Regions from separate parts of the Mycobacterium sp. NPDC050441 genome, predicted to be linked through region 1. Evidence: riboswitches for the same ligand, from Rfam matches in the RefSeq annotation. Region 1 holds a riboswitch; the other holds the start of a gene.
What was found. A riboswitch is a leader RNA that binds a small molecule or an ion and turns the genes downstream of it on or off. The one in region 1 is predicted to bind glycine.
Positions count from the first base shown of each region.

Region 2: it holds a riboswitch for glycine, as region 1 does, so the genes downstream of both, gcvP (aminomethyl-transferring glycine dehydrogenase) here and cycA (D-serine/D-alanine/glycine transporter) in region 1, are expected to answer to the same signal.

Region 1 is NZ_JBFAJS010000010.1:78,851-86,190, reverse strand. It holds gene AB0I14_RS26485 (FAD-dependent oxidoreductase) at 1-595, opposite strand, end outside; gene AB0I14_RS26480 (DUF72 domain-containing protein) at 607-1,341, opposite strand; gene AB0I14_RS26475 (hypothetical protein) at 1,351-1,923, opposite strand; gene AB0I14_RS26470 (DUF998 domain-containing protein) at 1,979-2,677, shown strand; gene AB0I14_RS26465 (hypothetical protein) at 2,645-2,896, opposite strand; gene AB0I14_RS26460 (oxygenase MpaB family protein) at 2,896-3,762, opposite strand; gene AB0I14_RS26455 (hypothetical protein) at 3,777-4,001, opposite strand; gene AB0I14_RS26450 (TfoX/Sxy family protein) at 4,071-4,403, opposite strand; gene AB0I14_RS26445 (nitroreductase/quinone reductase family protein) at 4,403-4,792, opposite strand; gene cycA (D-serine/D-alanine/glycine transporter) at 4,812-6,275, opposite strand; glycine riboswitch at 6,438-6,536, opposite strand; gene lon (endopeptidase La) at 6,704-7,340, opposite strand, start outside.
Region 2 is NZ_JBFAJS010000001.1:347,546-354,885, forward strand. It holds gene glyA (serine hydroxymethyltransferase) at 1-304, opposite strand, end outside; gene gcvH (glycine cleavage system protein GcvH) at 307-705, opposite strand; gene gcvT (glycine cleavage system aminomethyltransferase GcvT) at 717-1,829, opposite strand; gene gcvP (aminomethyl-transferring glycine dehydrogenase) at 1,826-4,714, opposite strand; glycine riboswitch at 4,866-4,955, opposite strand; gene speB (agmatinase) at 4,991-5,992, opposite strand; gene AB0I14_RS01840 (Abi-alpha family protein) at 6,261-7,091, shown strand; gene AB0I14_RS01845 (DUF445 domain-containing protein) at 7,229-7,340, shown strand, end outside.

The DNA of each region.
Region 1 (7,340 bases):
GGTGCAGTTGCGCGAACACCTCACCGACCTCGGCGCCCAGGGCGGCCAGCAGGGGCAGGCGGGCGGACTCGACGACCGTCACGTTCACGTCGCGGCCACGCGCACCGGCGGCGACCTCCAGCCCGATCCATCCGGCGCCGACGATGGCCAGGGTCGAACCCGGTGTCAGCACCGCGCTGAGGGCCGCGGCGTCGTCGATGGTGCGCAGATAGTGCACGCCCGCGGCGTCGGCTCCCGGGATCGGTGGCCGGCGCGAGGCGGAGCCGGTGGCCAGCAGCAGCTTGTCGTAGCCGACGGTGGTGCCGTCGGGCAGGGTGAGCTCGTGGTCGGCGGCGTTGACGGCGGACACCTCGGTTCCCAGCCGCAGGTCGATGTTGTGGTCGCGGTACCAGGCCGCCGGATCGACGGTGAAATCGTCGAGTTTCTTCTTGCCGGCCAGATACTCCTTGGACAGCGGCGGACGCTCGTAGGGCAAATGGTCCTCGGCGGCGAACAGTACGACGTGGCCGTCAAAGTCGTTGTCCCGCAGTGCTTCAGCGGCCTTGGCGCCGGCCAGGCCACCGCCGACTATCGCAATTGTGGACGACGTTGTCATGTCGATCAAGCCTACTCGCCCGCGACCATCAGCCTCAGCTTTCGGGCGTTGCGTACCGCGTGACCACCGAGATCATTGTTGAAGTACACGACGACGCGGTGGTTGTCGCGGTCCCACCCGCGGACGCGCTGTGCCCACCGGTGCAGCTCGTCGTCGGAGTAGGAACCGGCATACATGCGGTCGTGGTCGTCGCCCGGGCCGTGCATGCGAACGTAGACCAGGTCGCTGGTGGTCACCGGACGGCAGGTCAACCCGGGACCGCTCATCACGACATAGGCGGCGTCGAAGCGCTCCAACAGCCGGTACACCGAGGGCTTGTGCCACGACGGGTGCCGCAGTTCCATCGCCACCCGGACCTGGTGGGGGAGCTGCCCCAGGAAATCGGCAAGTAGGGCATCGTCGCGCTCGAGGGCGGGGTGCAGCTGGACCAGCAGAGCCTCGTTGTGGGGGTCCATCAGTTGCCAGTACTGCTCGAACCGTGGGGTCCAGGTCTGCGGTGACCGCAGCCGGCGAAAGTGGGTCAGCCCGCGGTGCGCCTTGATCGACATGGTGAAACCGGGCGGCAGCTGTCGGCGCCAACTCGTGAACGTGGCGGCAGTGGGCCACCGGTAGAAGCTGCCGTTGAGTTCCACGGTGTCGAACTCATCGACATAGTGGCCCAGCCTCGCGTTCGCCGGGGTGCCCCGCGGATAGAGCACCCCGGTCCAGTGGTCGTACGACCAGCCCGAGGTGCCGATCCTGATCATCTGCCATCGCTAGGGGACGTCGGTGTAGTGCAGGGTGTAGCCCTCGGCCGAGAAGGTGAAACCTCGGCCCGTCACCTCCCGCACACATGACACCCCGGACTGCTCCTGGACGTTGCAGCGGAACCCCGCCACCGCGAGCACCTTGCCGAACGGCAGAACGACCGCGGCCGATTGCGCGAAATCCGGCTGTGCCAGGTTGGCGAAATGCGCGTCGGTATCCCGGTCGAGAACCAGCGCATTCGGTGCCGCGGTTCCGCCGGTCGCATCGGGCACGGTCTCGGGGGCACCCGTCACGCTCATCGCCGACGTGCCGCCCGCCGGTTGGCACCCGGCACGGTCGCGGGGCAGGATCGCGCACTGCCAGCGCCCGCTCGGGGTGCTGAAGTAATAGGCCTTGCGACCGTTGACCTCGATGGCGTACTCGGCCGCGTTGACCAGGTTTGCGGTACCGAACTGCGGCGGCGGCGCGGTGCTGCTCGTGGGTGGGGGCCCGGCGGCATCGTCGGTGTTGACGACGGTTCCCGGCGCGCATCCGGTGAGCGCAGCGGCAGCGGCGGCGGCGATGACGAGGCAAGCCTTCACGTGGCAAGACCCTAGTCAAACGTCACGGCGGCCGGAACGGTAGCGTCGACTTTCCGTGACCGCCGACGCGCGCCCGGCCGATGTCCGGGTCACCTCAGCCCTGCTGACCGCCGGCGTGGTGGCCGGCCTGTTGCTCACCGCAGTTTCGTACACCCTGGCGTTCACCCGTCCCGGCTTCGACCTGACCCGGCACGCCAATTCGATGCTGGTCCTTGGGGATTGGGGCTGGATCCAATCGGTCGACTTCGTCGTCTGCGGCTTGCTGCTGATCGCGTTCGGTGCCGGGGTCTGGCGGGTGGCCGCCGGTGTCCGATCGGGCCGCATCGCGGCGGTGTGTGTGGCGCTGTACGGCCTGCTGGCCGGTGTCGTGGTGGGGCTGAATCCGACCGATCCGGGGTTCGGGTTTCCGCCCGGCGCGTCGCAGGGCTATCCCGGTGTCGAGGAGGTGAGCACCTCGGCGAAGATTCACGGGGTGGCCGGCGGGCTGGGCTTCCTGGCCATGACGTGCGGATGTTTCGTGCTGGCAAGGTATTTCGTGCGCATAGGGGATCGGACCTGGGCGGTCCTGTCGGTGGGGGTCGGCGTCGCGGTGCTGGCGGTGTGTGTCTACCTGGGTGCCAATGCCGGCGCGCAGACCGAGACCTTCAATTATGTGCCGGCCTGGGTGGTCGGAACGTTGTTGTGGCTGTACATCGCGGGCCTGGCTGCGCGGCTGCTGCGCTCACATCGCGACGCACACGTCGGCGCCCAGTAGCAGCACCGGCCACAGCAGTGTCACCTGGCCGAAGGCCACCAGATCGGCGCCGGCCGGAAATTTGGTCAGCAGGCTCGACTCGATCAGCTGCACCTGTTCGGGATGGAAGAACGTCCAGACCAGTCCGATCACCAGATAGGGCAGGGTCAGCCACATCAAGGTCTCGAGCATCTGCTCGACGCTGACCTTGTGGCCCAGGATCCGGTGGATCCGGTTCATCAGATCAGCGCCTTGTCGGCCGCCATCCGCCGGCGCACGTCGGCGAGCAGCAGGTAACTGCCGCCCTGGCGGATGAACACCGGCAGGAACCGGTTGCCGAATGCCACGGCCAGAAACAGCCATTCGAACAATCGCTGCCGGCCCCGGCCCCAACCGAACCCGACGGCGTCCCGGAACACCGGCGCCAGGAATCCGGCGGTCAGGAATTTCAACAGCGGCCGGAACGGTATCCGCAGCAGGGGGTTGATCATCCGCAGGTCCACCAGGTCGTGCAGATACCGCCGGACGACGTCGTCCATCTGTACCCGCCCGCACGCGGTGTCCCAGTACGTGTCGAAATCGGGCCGCGTCGGCGGCCACTGCTGCTCGCTGACCTGCAGGGTGGTGCCCAGCGTGGCGGCGGATTGGTAGAACTGCTCGGCCTGGGCGTCGGTCATCGGGCCGCGCAGCAGTTGATAGACATCCTCGAGCCCGACGAACAGGCAGGCGGCCACCCACATCTGCAGATCGCGGTCGAAGGCGTTGTACTGCACGGGACTTGCCGGCCCGGATCGGACCTGCCGGTGCGCCACATCGACGGCATCGCGGAACGCCGCCCGGTCCTCGGGGTTGCCGAGGATCGCCACCGCCAGATAGCTCAAGGTGGTGCGGGCGCGTTTCCACGGATGCTTGAGCAGATTGCCGGAGTCCACCGTGCTCTCCACGACGCCGTAGCCGACGCCGGGCGCGGACAGCTGCATGATCACGTTGGCCGCGCCCGCGGCGAAACCCCAGAGGTCCATCGCATCGGCGATGGTGACGTCGTCGTCGGACCAGCGCGAGGTGCGCCGGGTCATCGAAATCCGGTTGGCTGGGGTGGAATTCATGTGCGGCCTCCCCGTCAGCTCATGCACACGTTGGTGAACAGCAGGACCGGCCAGGACACGATGGAGCCCAGGAAGGACACCGCGGCGTCGGCACCGTGCATTCCGGCCAGGTGGCTGGTGTGGGTGAGCGACCAGATCAGGCCGATGAGCAGATAGGGGACCGCGAGGATGATGGCGGTTCCGATCCACTCGGCGATGGTCATCTGGAAGCCGAGAATCTTGCGTACTGCAGTCAACATGTGAAGTGCGCCCCCGTCGTTGTCAGGCGGGTTCTATGTTAATGCTGATTCTGATCGGCGTCCCGGAAACTATTTGGGCGGCAGGCTCTTGGCATAGTCGATACCGCGGGCGACCCACGATTGGAGCTGGCGTTTGGTCTTGATGCCCGGGCCGCCGATCCGCAGCCATCCCCGCATCTCCCGGCCACCCATCACCATCGGCTCGACATGGTCACGCTGCAGCAGCTTCTCGCCGTCGTCCCGCGCGACCCGCACCATCAGGCCGCCCTCGCGGCTGGCCGCGACGGCCATGTTGCCGTTGATCAGGAACGCCAATCCGCCGAACATGCGCTTCTCGTCGAGACCGCTTTCGGTTGCGGTCAATTCGCGGATGCGGTCGGCCAGGTCCGGATCGAAGGCCATCAGTCGAGATCGATGCGGAGGGTGAGCAGGTCGCTGCCCATGGCCCGGACCACCGCGCTGTTGAGCGTCGGCAGCTCTTTCAGCCGGGCGACCGGGTCATCGTCGGGCAGCAGGTGCGCCGTCCCGGTCCGCCACTGCCCGTTGATCCGGAGCCGCACAGCGGGGTTGGCCTTGATGTTGAGCACATAGTGGGATCGGTCGCCGTGCTCGGAGACCATCCAGAATTGATCGCCGATCACCCGGCCGCCGACGGCGGTGTGCCGTGGCTGGCCGGATTTGCGGCCGACGGTCTCCAGCATGGTGACGGGCAGCTGGCGCCCGACCGGGTTGACGATGCGGCGTTGGGCGCCATGCACGATGCGTCGCTTGAGATCACGAAGATCTACCATGACGCCACCTTACCGACCGTCAGTCGGAATCCTTCGACTCGAGCTCGGCGTGGAAGGAGGCTTCGCGAGCCAGGTGTTCCGGACGACGCCGCAGTACCAGCCAGGCGATTCCCAGTACCAGGAACCACACCGGCGTCACCAGTTCAGCCTGCAGGGTGTCCTCCTTCAACGCGAACGCCACGATCAGGAAGGCGAAGAAGGCCAGGACGACGTAACACATCACCACGCCGCCGGGCATCTTGAACTTCGATGCCTCGTGGAGTTCCGGCCGGCGCTTGCGGTACACGAGATAGCTGACCAGGATCATCGTCCAGACGAAGATGAAGCACAGTGACGAGATGGTCGTGACCAGGGTGAAGGCCGCGACGATCGAGTCGCCCGCGACAACCATGACCACACCCGACAGCAGGAACACCCCGGACAGGAACAACGCGTTGGCGGGCACGCGCCGGGAGGTGAGCTTGCCGAACAGGCTCGGCGCGTCACCCTCGGTGGCCAGGCCGTAGACCATCCGGGACGTCGAATAGATACCGGAGTTGGCTGACGACGTCGCCGAGGTCAGCACCACGAAGTTGACCACCGATGCCGCGATTCCAAGGCCCGCGAGGCTGAACATGGCCACGAACGGGCTGAGTTTCGGATCGATCTCGCGCCACGGCGTGACCGCGATGATGATGGTCAGGGCGGCGACGTAGAAGAGCATGACGCGGACCGGGATCGAGTTGATCGCCTTGGGCAGGTTGCGCTCGGGGTCCTTGGCCTCGGCTGCGGTGGTGCCCACCAGTTCGATCCCGACGAACGCGAACGTCGCGATCTGGAATCCGGCCACGAATCCCATTGGGCCGGTGGGGAAGAACCCGCCGTCGTTCCACAGGTTGGCGAAGGAAGCCTGGGCGCCGGTGGGCGCTTCGAAACTGGTGAAGATCATGACGAGGCCGATGACGATCAATGTCACGATCGCGACGATCTTGATCAGGGCGAACCAGAACTCGGTCTCACCGAAGGCCCGGACGGTGGGCAGGTTCAGCCCGATGAGCACCACGACCGTCGCGAGCGCCGGTATCCACAGCGGCAGGTTCGGCCACCAGAAGGCTACGTACCCGGCGATCACCACCACGTCGGCGACGCCCGTGACGATCCAGCAGAACCAGTACGTCCAGCCGGTGAAGAACCCCGCCCACGGGCCGAGGAGGTCGGCCGCGAAATCGGCGAAGGACTTGTAATGCAGGTTGGACAGCAGCAATTCGCCCATCGCTCGCATGACGAAGAACAGCATGAAGCCGATGATCATGTAGACGAACAGCACTGATGGGCCGGCCAGCGAGATGGTCTTGCCGGAGCCCATGAACAGGCCCGTTCCGATCGCTCCGCCGATTGCGATCAGCTGGATGTGCCGATTGGAGAGTTGGCGGGAGAGGTGCTGTGGTTCGCCGGACGAGGGCGATTCCGCTGAATCAGCGGACAGGTCACTGGATTGGGACATGACAACCTCGAGGATCTCAGGCGCTATGGAGAGCGCGGGCTGCGGGCGCCTCCCCGCTCTGTCCTTTTGAACCTGAGAGTTTTCACGAACCGCCGCTATCGGCGCTTCACCTGCCCCTTCGGTGAGCCGGTCCTGGTGTGGCCGACTGCTTTCCAGAGGTGCCTAGTCGCGGCGATACGGGGGCCTGAGAGATTCCTGGGGAGGATTTGCTCCTGCGGCGCCCGCCGGCTGGATACGGCGGGACTCTCCCGCCGCGACTCAATGGCGTCTTAAGTTGTGAGCCACCCCGAACCCCCGGAATGTGCCGCGCGTCACGTTAGCAGCCGGGTGCGGATTGCGCACCCCCATGGTCAGCACTCCCCGCCGAGCGACCGTGTCGGTACGGACACATGCTGTCCTCGGCGTACAAACACGGCCGCTCACGACGGTTAGGCGGCTGCCGTTGCGACCCCCGCGACCCCCGCGACCGGTTCCAGCGCCGCCACGATGATGTCGGCGACGTCGGTCATCGGCTTGACCTCCAGCGCGTCGAGCACCTCGGCGGGCACGTCGTCCAGGTCGGGCTCGTTGCGCGCCGGGATGAAGACCGTCTTCAGTCCGGCGCGTTGTGCCGCCAGCAGCTTCTGCTTGACCCCGCCGATCGGCAGCACCCGGCCGTTCAGCGTGACCTCACCGGTCATGCCGACATCGCCGCGCACCTGCCGCCCGGTGGCCATCGACACCAGTGCGGTCACCATGGTGACGCCGGCCGAGGGACCGTCCTTGGGCACCGCGCCCGCGGGCACGTGGACGTGGATCTGGCGGTCCAGCGTCTTCGGGTCGACGCCCAATTGCTCGGCGTGGGCCCGCACGTAGGACAGCGCGATCTGTGCCGACTCCTTCATCACGTCACCAAGTTGGCCGGTCAGCTTCAGGCCCGGTTCGCCGTCGTTCCCGTTGGCCTCGATGAAGAGCACATCACCGCCCAGGCCGGTGACGGCCAGGCCGGTCGCCACGCCCGGCACCGCGGTGCGCTCGTCGGATTCCGGGGTGAACCGTGGACGGCCCAGGTACTCAACGAGATCC
Region 2 (7,340 bases), on a different contig from region 1:
TGGCCTGTGCACCCGAATGTGGTTGCACATTGGCGAATTCCGCTCCGAACAACGACTTGACGCGGTCGATGGCGAGCCGTTCGACCACGTCGATGTGTTCGCAGCCGCCGTAGTAGCGACGGCCCGGATACCCTTCGGCGTACTTGTTGGTCAGCACCGAGCCCTGGGCCTGCATGACAGCGAGTGGCGCGTGGTTCTCCGATGCGATCATCTCCAGGCCCAGCCGCTGCCGGCGCAGCTCGTCGCCTATCGCCGAGAAGATTTCGGGGTCGAAGTCGGCGAGACGTTCATCAAGGATGCTCATGTCTAGGCCTCGCTCTTCTGCGCGTATTCGGCTGCGGTCAACAGGTTTCCCGCGGCGGTCGCCTGCACCTCGAACAGCCAGCCCTCCCCGTAGGGGTCGGACGTGACCAGGGCGGGGTCGTCGACGGCAGCCGTGTTGACGGCCGTGACGGTGCCGCTGACGGGCGGGTACAGCTCGGACACGGTCTTGGTGGATTCCACCTCACCGCAGGTCTCGCCGGCGACGATGTCGGACCCGACCTCGGGGAGGTCGAGGAACACCAGGTCACCGAGCGCCGCTGCCGCGACCGAGGTGATCCCGACCCGTACCGGGGTGTCCGACAGCGCGGCGCCGGGCGCGATCAGCACCCATTCATGTTCCTCGGTGTAGCTACGGTCGTCGGGGATTGTCTGAGTGGTCATATCGGGTCCTTTCAGCTGCGGCGGTAGAACGGCGCCGGGGTGATTTCGAACTGTTCTTTCTTGCCGCGGATGTCGACCTGCACCACGGTTCCGGGTTCGGCCAGACCCGTGTCGAGGTAGGCCAGTGCGATCGGGTAGCCAAGAGTCGGCGACAACGCGCCTGACGTCACCATTCCCACCGCGGCCCCGTCGGTGTTCTCGACGGCGTAACCGGCCCGGGCCGCGCGGCGGGTTGCGCCCTTCAGCCCGACCAGGACGCGGGAGACCGGCAGCTCGGAAAGTCCTTGCAGCGCATCGCGTCCAACGAACTCCTTACCCAGGCGGACGACTTTGCCCAGGCCGGCCGCATACGGGTTGAGCTCGCGGGTGAGCTCGTGCCCGTAGAGCGCCATTCCGGCCTCGAGTCGCAAGGTGTCGCGGCAGGCCAGGCCCGCAGGCAACCCATCGACCTCGGTGGTGGCCGCCAGCAAGGACCGCCATAACTCCACCGCCTGGGCGTTGGGCACGTAGAGCTCGAAGCCGTCCTCGCCGGTGTAGCCGGTACGCGCCAACAGCACATCGATACCGGCGACCTGTGCCGCGGTCACCGCGTAGTACTTGAGATGCGCGACCAGTTCCAGCTGCTCGTCGGGCACCAGTGAGCTGACGATGCCTTCCGCCGCGGGCCCCTGAACGGCGATCAGCGCGGTACTGGTGGACTGGTCGTCGACGTCGGCCTCGAATTGTGCGGCCCGGCTCGACAGTTCGCGTGCCACCGTCGGAGCGTTCGCGGCATTGGCGACGACCAGGAAGCGGTCGCCGGCGAGCCGGTACACCACCAGATCGTCGATCACCCCGCCGTCGACGTCGCACATGAGCGAGTATTTGGCCCGCCCGACGACGATCTTGGACGCCTCGCCGACCAACGCAAAGTCCAGTGCCTCAGCGGCTTGCGAGCCGGTGATCGAGATCTCGCCCATGTGGGACAGATCGAACAGCCCCGCGGACTCACGGACCGCTCGGTGCTCTGCCAGTTCACTGCCGTACTTCAGCGGCATCGCCCATCCGGCGAAGTCGGTGAATGTGGCGCCCAATCCGCGATGTTCGTCGAGCAGCGGTGACGCCGGGGTGTGGTTGTCGGTCATGCAAAAACCTCCTGAAGGCTCTCGACGGTGTCGGTCTGGAACGCCTCGGGTGCGGGGCACGAGCAGGCGAGATTGCGGTCGCCGTGCACGCCGTCGATGCGGCGGACCGGCGGCCAGTACTTGTTGAGCCGCAGCGAGGCAACGGGATAGGCCGCGTACTGCCTGCTGTACGGCAGTGCCCACTCGGCATTGGTGACCTGTTCGGCGGTGTGCGGGGCCTGGCGCAGCGGGCTGAGTTCGAGCTCCCACTCCCCCGAGCCGACGCGGCTGATCTCGTCATGGATGTTGATCATCGCCGCGATGAACCGGTCCAGCTCGGCCAGATCCTCCGATTCGGTGGGCTCCACCATGAGCGTTCCGCTGACCGGGAACGACAGGGTCGGGGCGTGGAAACCGTAGTCGATCAACCGCTTTGCGACATCTTCCGCGGTGACGCCGGTGCGTTTGGTGATCTCCCGGAGGTCGAGGATGCATTCGTGTGCCACCAGCCCGCTCTCCCCGGTGTAGAGCACCGGGTAGTGCCCGGCCAATGACGTCGCGAGGTAGTTGGCGCCCAACACCGCGGCCTTCGTGGCCGCCGTCAACCCGTCCGGGCCCATGAGCGCCAGGTAGGCCCAGGTGATCGGCAGAATGCCTGCGGACCCGTAGTTGGCCGCCGACACCGGCGCCGGTCCGTCCTGCAGCGGGTCACCGGGCAGGAACGGCGCCAGGTGTGCGCGGACCGCCACGGGCCCGACCCCCGGACCGCCGCCGCCGTGCGGGATGCAGAACGTCTTGTGCAGGTTGAGATGTGAGACGTCGCCGCCGAACTCGCCGGGTTTGGCAAGCCCCACAAGGGCGTTCAGGTTGGCGCCGTCGACGTAGACCTGCCCGCCGGCGCGGTGGACGAGATCGCACACAGTGCGGACATCGGTTTCGTACACGCCGTGGGTCGACGGGTAGGTGAGCATGATCGCGGCGACCTGCCCGTTGTGGGCGGCGAGCTTGGCTTCGAGGTCGTCGTGGTCGATGTTGCCGTTGGCCGCCGTCTTCACCACGACCACCCGCATCCCGGCCAGGACCGCCGACGCCGCATTGGTGCCGTGTGCCGACTGCGGGATGAGGCAGACGTCGCGGTGATCGTCGCCGCGTGACCGGTGGTAGGCGTTGATGGCCAGCAGGCCCGCAAGCTCACCCTGGGATCCGGCATTGGGCTGCAACGAAACCCGGTCATAGCCGGTGATCTCGGACAGCCAGCTTTCCAGATTGCCGATCAGCTCGAGGTAACCCGCGGTCTGTTCGGCCGGCGCGTACGGGTGGATCCCGGCGAACCCGGGCCAGCTGATCGGCTCCATCTCGGCAGCGGCGTTGAGCTTCATGGTGCAGGATCCGAGCGGAATCATGGTGCGGTCCAGCGCCAGATCCCGGTCGGAGAGCTCCCGCAGGAACCGCAGCATCGCCGTCTCGGACCGGTGCGAATGAAACACGGGGTGCTGCAGATACTCCGACGTGCGGAGCAGATCAGCCGGCAGCGCGAACGGATGACCGGCGGCCGCGGTCGACGCCCCGAAAACCCCGAGCACGCGACCGACCACGTCGTCGGTGGTGCACTCGTCGCACGACATGCCGACATGATCGGCGTCGACCAGGCGCAGGTTGATCCCGGCACGGTCGGCGGCCGCCACGATCTGCTCGGCCCCGCCGGGCACCCGCACCGTCACGGTGTCGAAGAACCGGTCGTGCACGATCTCGCAGCCCACGGATCGCAGGCCGGCGGCCAGCGCGGCGGCATGGCGGTGGATGCGGGTTGCGATGGCGCGCAACCCTTCCGGACCGTGATACACGGCGTACATGGCGGCCACGTTGGCCAGCAACGCCTGCGCGGTGCAGATGTTGCTGGTCGCCTTGTCGCGGCGGATGTGTTGTTCGCGGGTCTGCAGCGCAAGGCGGTAGGCAGGCTTGCCGTCCACATCGACCGAGACACCGACCAGCCGGCCGGGCAGCATCCGCTCCAGTCCGGACCGCACGGCCATGTACCCGGCATGGGGACCGCCGAAGAACAACGGGACACCGAACCGCTGCGCCGAGCCCACCGCGATATCGGCGCCCTGCTCGCCGGGGGCCGTGATCAGGGTCAGCGACAGCAGGTCGGCCGCAACCGTGGTGAGCATGCCGCGGTCGCGTGCCGCGGCGACCAGTGGAGCCAGGTCGCGCACCACACCGCTGGCGCCCGGGGACTGGAAGACCACGCCGAAGGCGTCACCGTCCGGCAATGCCTCGGTCAGGTCGGCGACCACGACCTCGACGCCGACGGCTTCGGCCCGCCCGCGCACCACCGCGAGCGTCTGCGGCAGGCAATCGGCGTCCAGCACCACCCGGTTGGATGACCCGGCCTTGTTGGCCCGCCGCATCAACAGCACCGCCTCCGTCACCGCGGTGGCCTCGTCCAGCAGCGATGCACCGGCGACCGGCAGCGCGGTGAGGTCCTCGATGAGCGTCTGGAAGGTGAGCAGCGCCTCCAGCCTGCCCTGCGAGATCTCGGGCTGGTACGGCGTGTAGGCGGTGTACCAGGCCGGCGACTCCAGCATGTTGCGGCGCAGGACCGCGGGAGTGATCGTGTCGTGGTAGCCGAGGCCGATCATCTGAATCCGCGACTGGTTGCGGTCGGCCAGGTCGCGCAGCGCCGCGAGCACCTCTTGTTCCGATCGCGCGGCGGGCAGTCGCAGGCCATCGGTGCAACGGATCTGCTGGGGCACCGCGCTGTCGATCAGCTCATCGGTGGTTGCGAATCCGAGAATGTCGAGCATGCGCCGCTCGCCGGTCTGGTCCGGGCCGATATGGCGGTCGCGAAAGCCCTGATGGTCAAAGCCATTGGCGTCGTTGACAATTGCGGTGCACTCAGGCATGAGGTGACTCCGGTTTCGGGCATCGCGGTTACGCGATGCGTCGTTTGGTGACACCTCCCCGCTCTGTCCTGAAACCTGAGAGTTTTAGCGCGTTGCGCCTTTCCCCTTCGGTAAGCGCGATCCATGCGATCGCACTGTTCTCCAGAGTTGTCTCGACACTGCGGTATTGGGCCTGAGAGATTCCCGGGGAGGAGTTGCTCCTACGGCGCCTCCGAATCGGAGGTTCTCCCGCAATGCGTCATCGACGTATTCAGTTATGTGACGGATGCTACTCGATTACGTGGCTGTGGCAGCAACTTCACCGTTGACGGGCAGATTGGACACCCGTCCGGCGACCATCAGCGACACGATGTCGAAGACCACCGTCGCGGCCGCCACGCAGGTGATTTCCGCGTGGTCGTAGGCGGGGGCCACCTCGACGACGTCGGCGCCGACGATGTTCAGCCCGGTCATCTTGCGCAGCATCTTGAGCAGTTCGCGTGAGGTCAGACCACCGGATTCGGGGGTGCCGGTGCCCGGGGCGAACGCCGGGTCGAGCACGTCGATGTCGATGGACAGGTAGACCGGGAGGTCGTCGACCCGGCGGCGCACCACGTCGACGGCCGCGTCGATGCCGATCACGTCGAGGTCACCGGCCCGGATGATCTTGAACCCCATGCGGGCGTCGTCGTCGAGGTCCATCTGGTCGTAGATCGGGCCGCGGATGCCGACGTGGATCGAGTGATCCTCGATCAACAAGCCCTCTTCGAACGCGCGCCGGAAGATCGTGCCGTGCGTGACCGGGGCGTTGAAGTAGGTGTCCCAGGTGTCCAGGTGGGCATCGAAGTGGACCAGCGCGACTGGGCCGTGCTTGGCATGCAGCGCACGCAGATTCGGCAGCGCGATCGTGTGGTCACCGCCGATCGACACGATGCGGCGGTCGCCGCCGGCGAGGATGTCGGAGGCGTGATCCTGGATCTGCTGGCAGGCCTCGGCGATGTTGTACGGCGTGACCGCGACGTCGCCGGCGTCGACCACCTGGACATGCTCCAGCGGCGCGACCCCGAGCTCTACGTGATAGCCGGGGCGCAGCGTGCGCGCGGCCTGACGGACGGCCATCGGGCCGAACCGGGCACCGGGCCGGTAGGAGGTGCCGCCGTCGAAGGGCACGCCGAGGATCGCGATGTCGTAGTCGGACACCTCATGGATGTCGGCGATACGGGCGAATGTGCCCTTCCCGGCATAGCGGGGGACCTTGGTGGCGGGCAGTGCGCCGATGATGCCGTTACGCGTGCTCATCTGTGGTTTCCAGCCTTTCGAATCGCCGGTTGTTCGACTGCCAGCATCACTCCCGGTGCACGCCTGTAGCGAGCAGATAATGCCCAAACACCGACGAGTGCCTTTGAGCAATCGCACAATCGCGTTGTCCTCATCCACCGGAAGGGACACCGCCTGCTGGCTCACAAACCCCCGTCAACCACCTGCGACTTCGGCACCTCACCAGGTGACCGGGTACGGTGCCCACAGCTCGGGGACAGCAGGTAGGTGGGGAGGCGATCGATCAGTGATGTCAGAGGAACTGTCGAAGAGGGGTCCGGACGACACGGTGTCCGATGACGCTCCGGTGCGCCGCAAGAACACGCAGCGGCGGGCGTTCAGGTTCGCCACGCCCGTCGGCGAAATCGCCATCGCGATCCGCACCCCGCGCAACGAGCGCCCACTGCTGCCGAAGCGGTACGACCCTTTCGGCATCGCCGATCGCGCGCTCGACGCCGCCAAGACGAGTATGAAGCTGGCGGCCTGGGGTGAGGAACAACTGGCCACGCTGGTGAAGAACCGGCTGGAGGCCATCGATTCGGCGGCACCCCGACCGGTGACAATCGCCACGCCGGAGGAGCCGACGCCCGAATCGCTCAATACCAAGATGGACCGCCTGCTGGACCGGGCTCTGGATCAGAGCACGGCGGGCAGCCAGGTGGAGTTGTACCACCGGCTGCTCGACCAGCTGGTCGCCGACGAAGCGCGGATCCTCGGCGCGCTCTCCGAAGGCGACGCGTCGCCGCTGGTCAACATCCACACCTGGACCCGATCGCGCACCCCCGGCCAGGCGGTGTTGGAGAACGCCTGCTTGATCGGCCGCACCGCCAATGTGGCGTTGCCCGGCATGGTCCCGCAGTACGTCGGTCATCTGATGTCGCTGGGTCTGGTCGAGACCGGTCCCGAGGACCCTTCCCAGAAGGCCGAGTACGAGGTGCTCCTGGCCGAGCCGATGGTGTTGCAGGCGATCAAGAACGGCTCCCGCGGGCCGCTGGCCGCACGGGTGGAGAAGCTGACCCTGTCGCTGTCGGGCCTGGGGCGCGGTTTGTGGGAGTCCGCGGTGCTGCGGGACGGTTCGTGACCCCCAAGCGAGAAGCCGAAGGCGGATCGCGCATGAACTGCAGCGAGAAGCCGAAGGCGGATCGCGCATGAACTGCAGCGAGAAGCCGAAGGCGGACCGCGCATGAGCACCAGCGAGAAGCCGAAGGCGGATCGCGCATGAATACGGCCGAGACGATTCTCGCGGTCCAGACGTGGCAGGAGATCAAGGCCGATTTCAGCGTCAACTGGCTGATCTACCTGTCCATGCCGTTCGTCGCTGCGTTCGTCG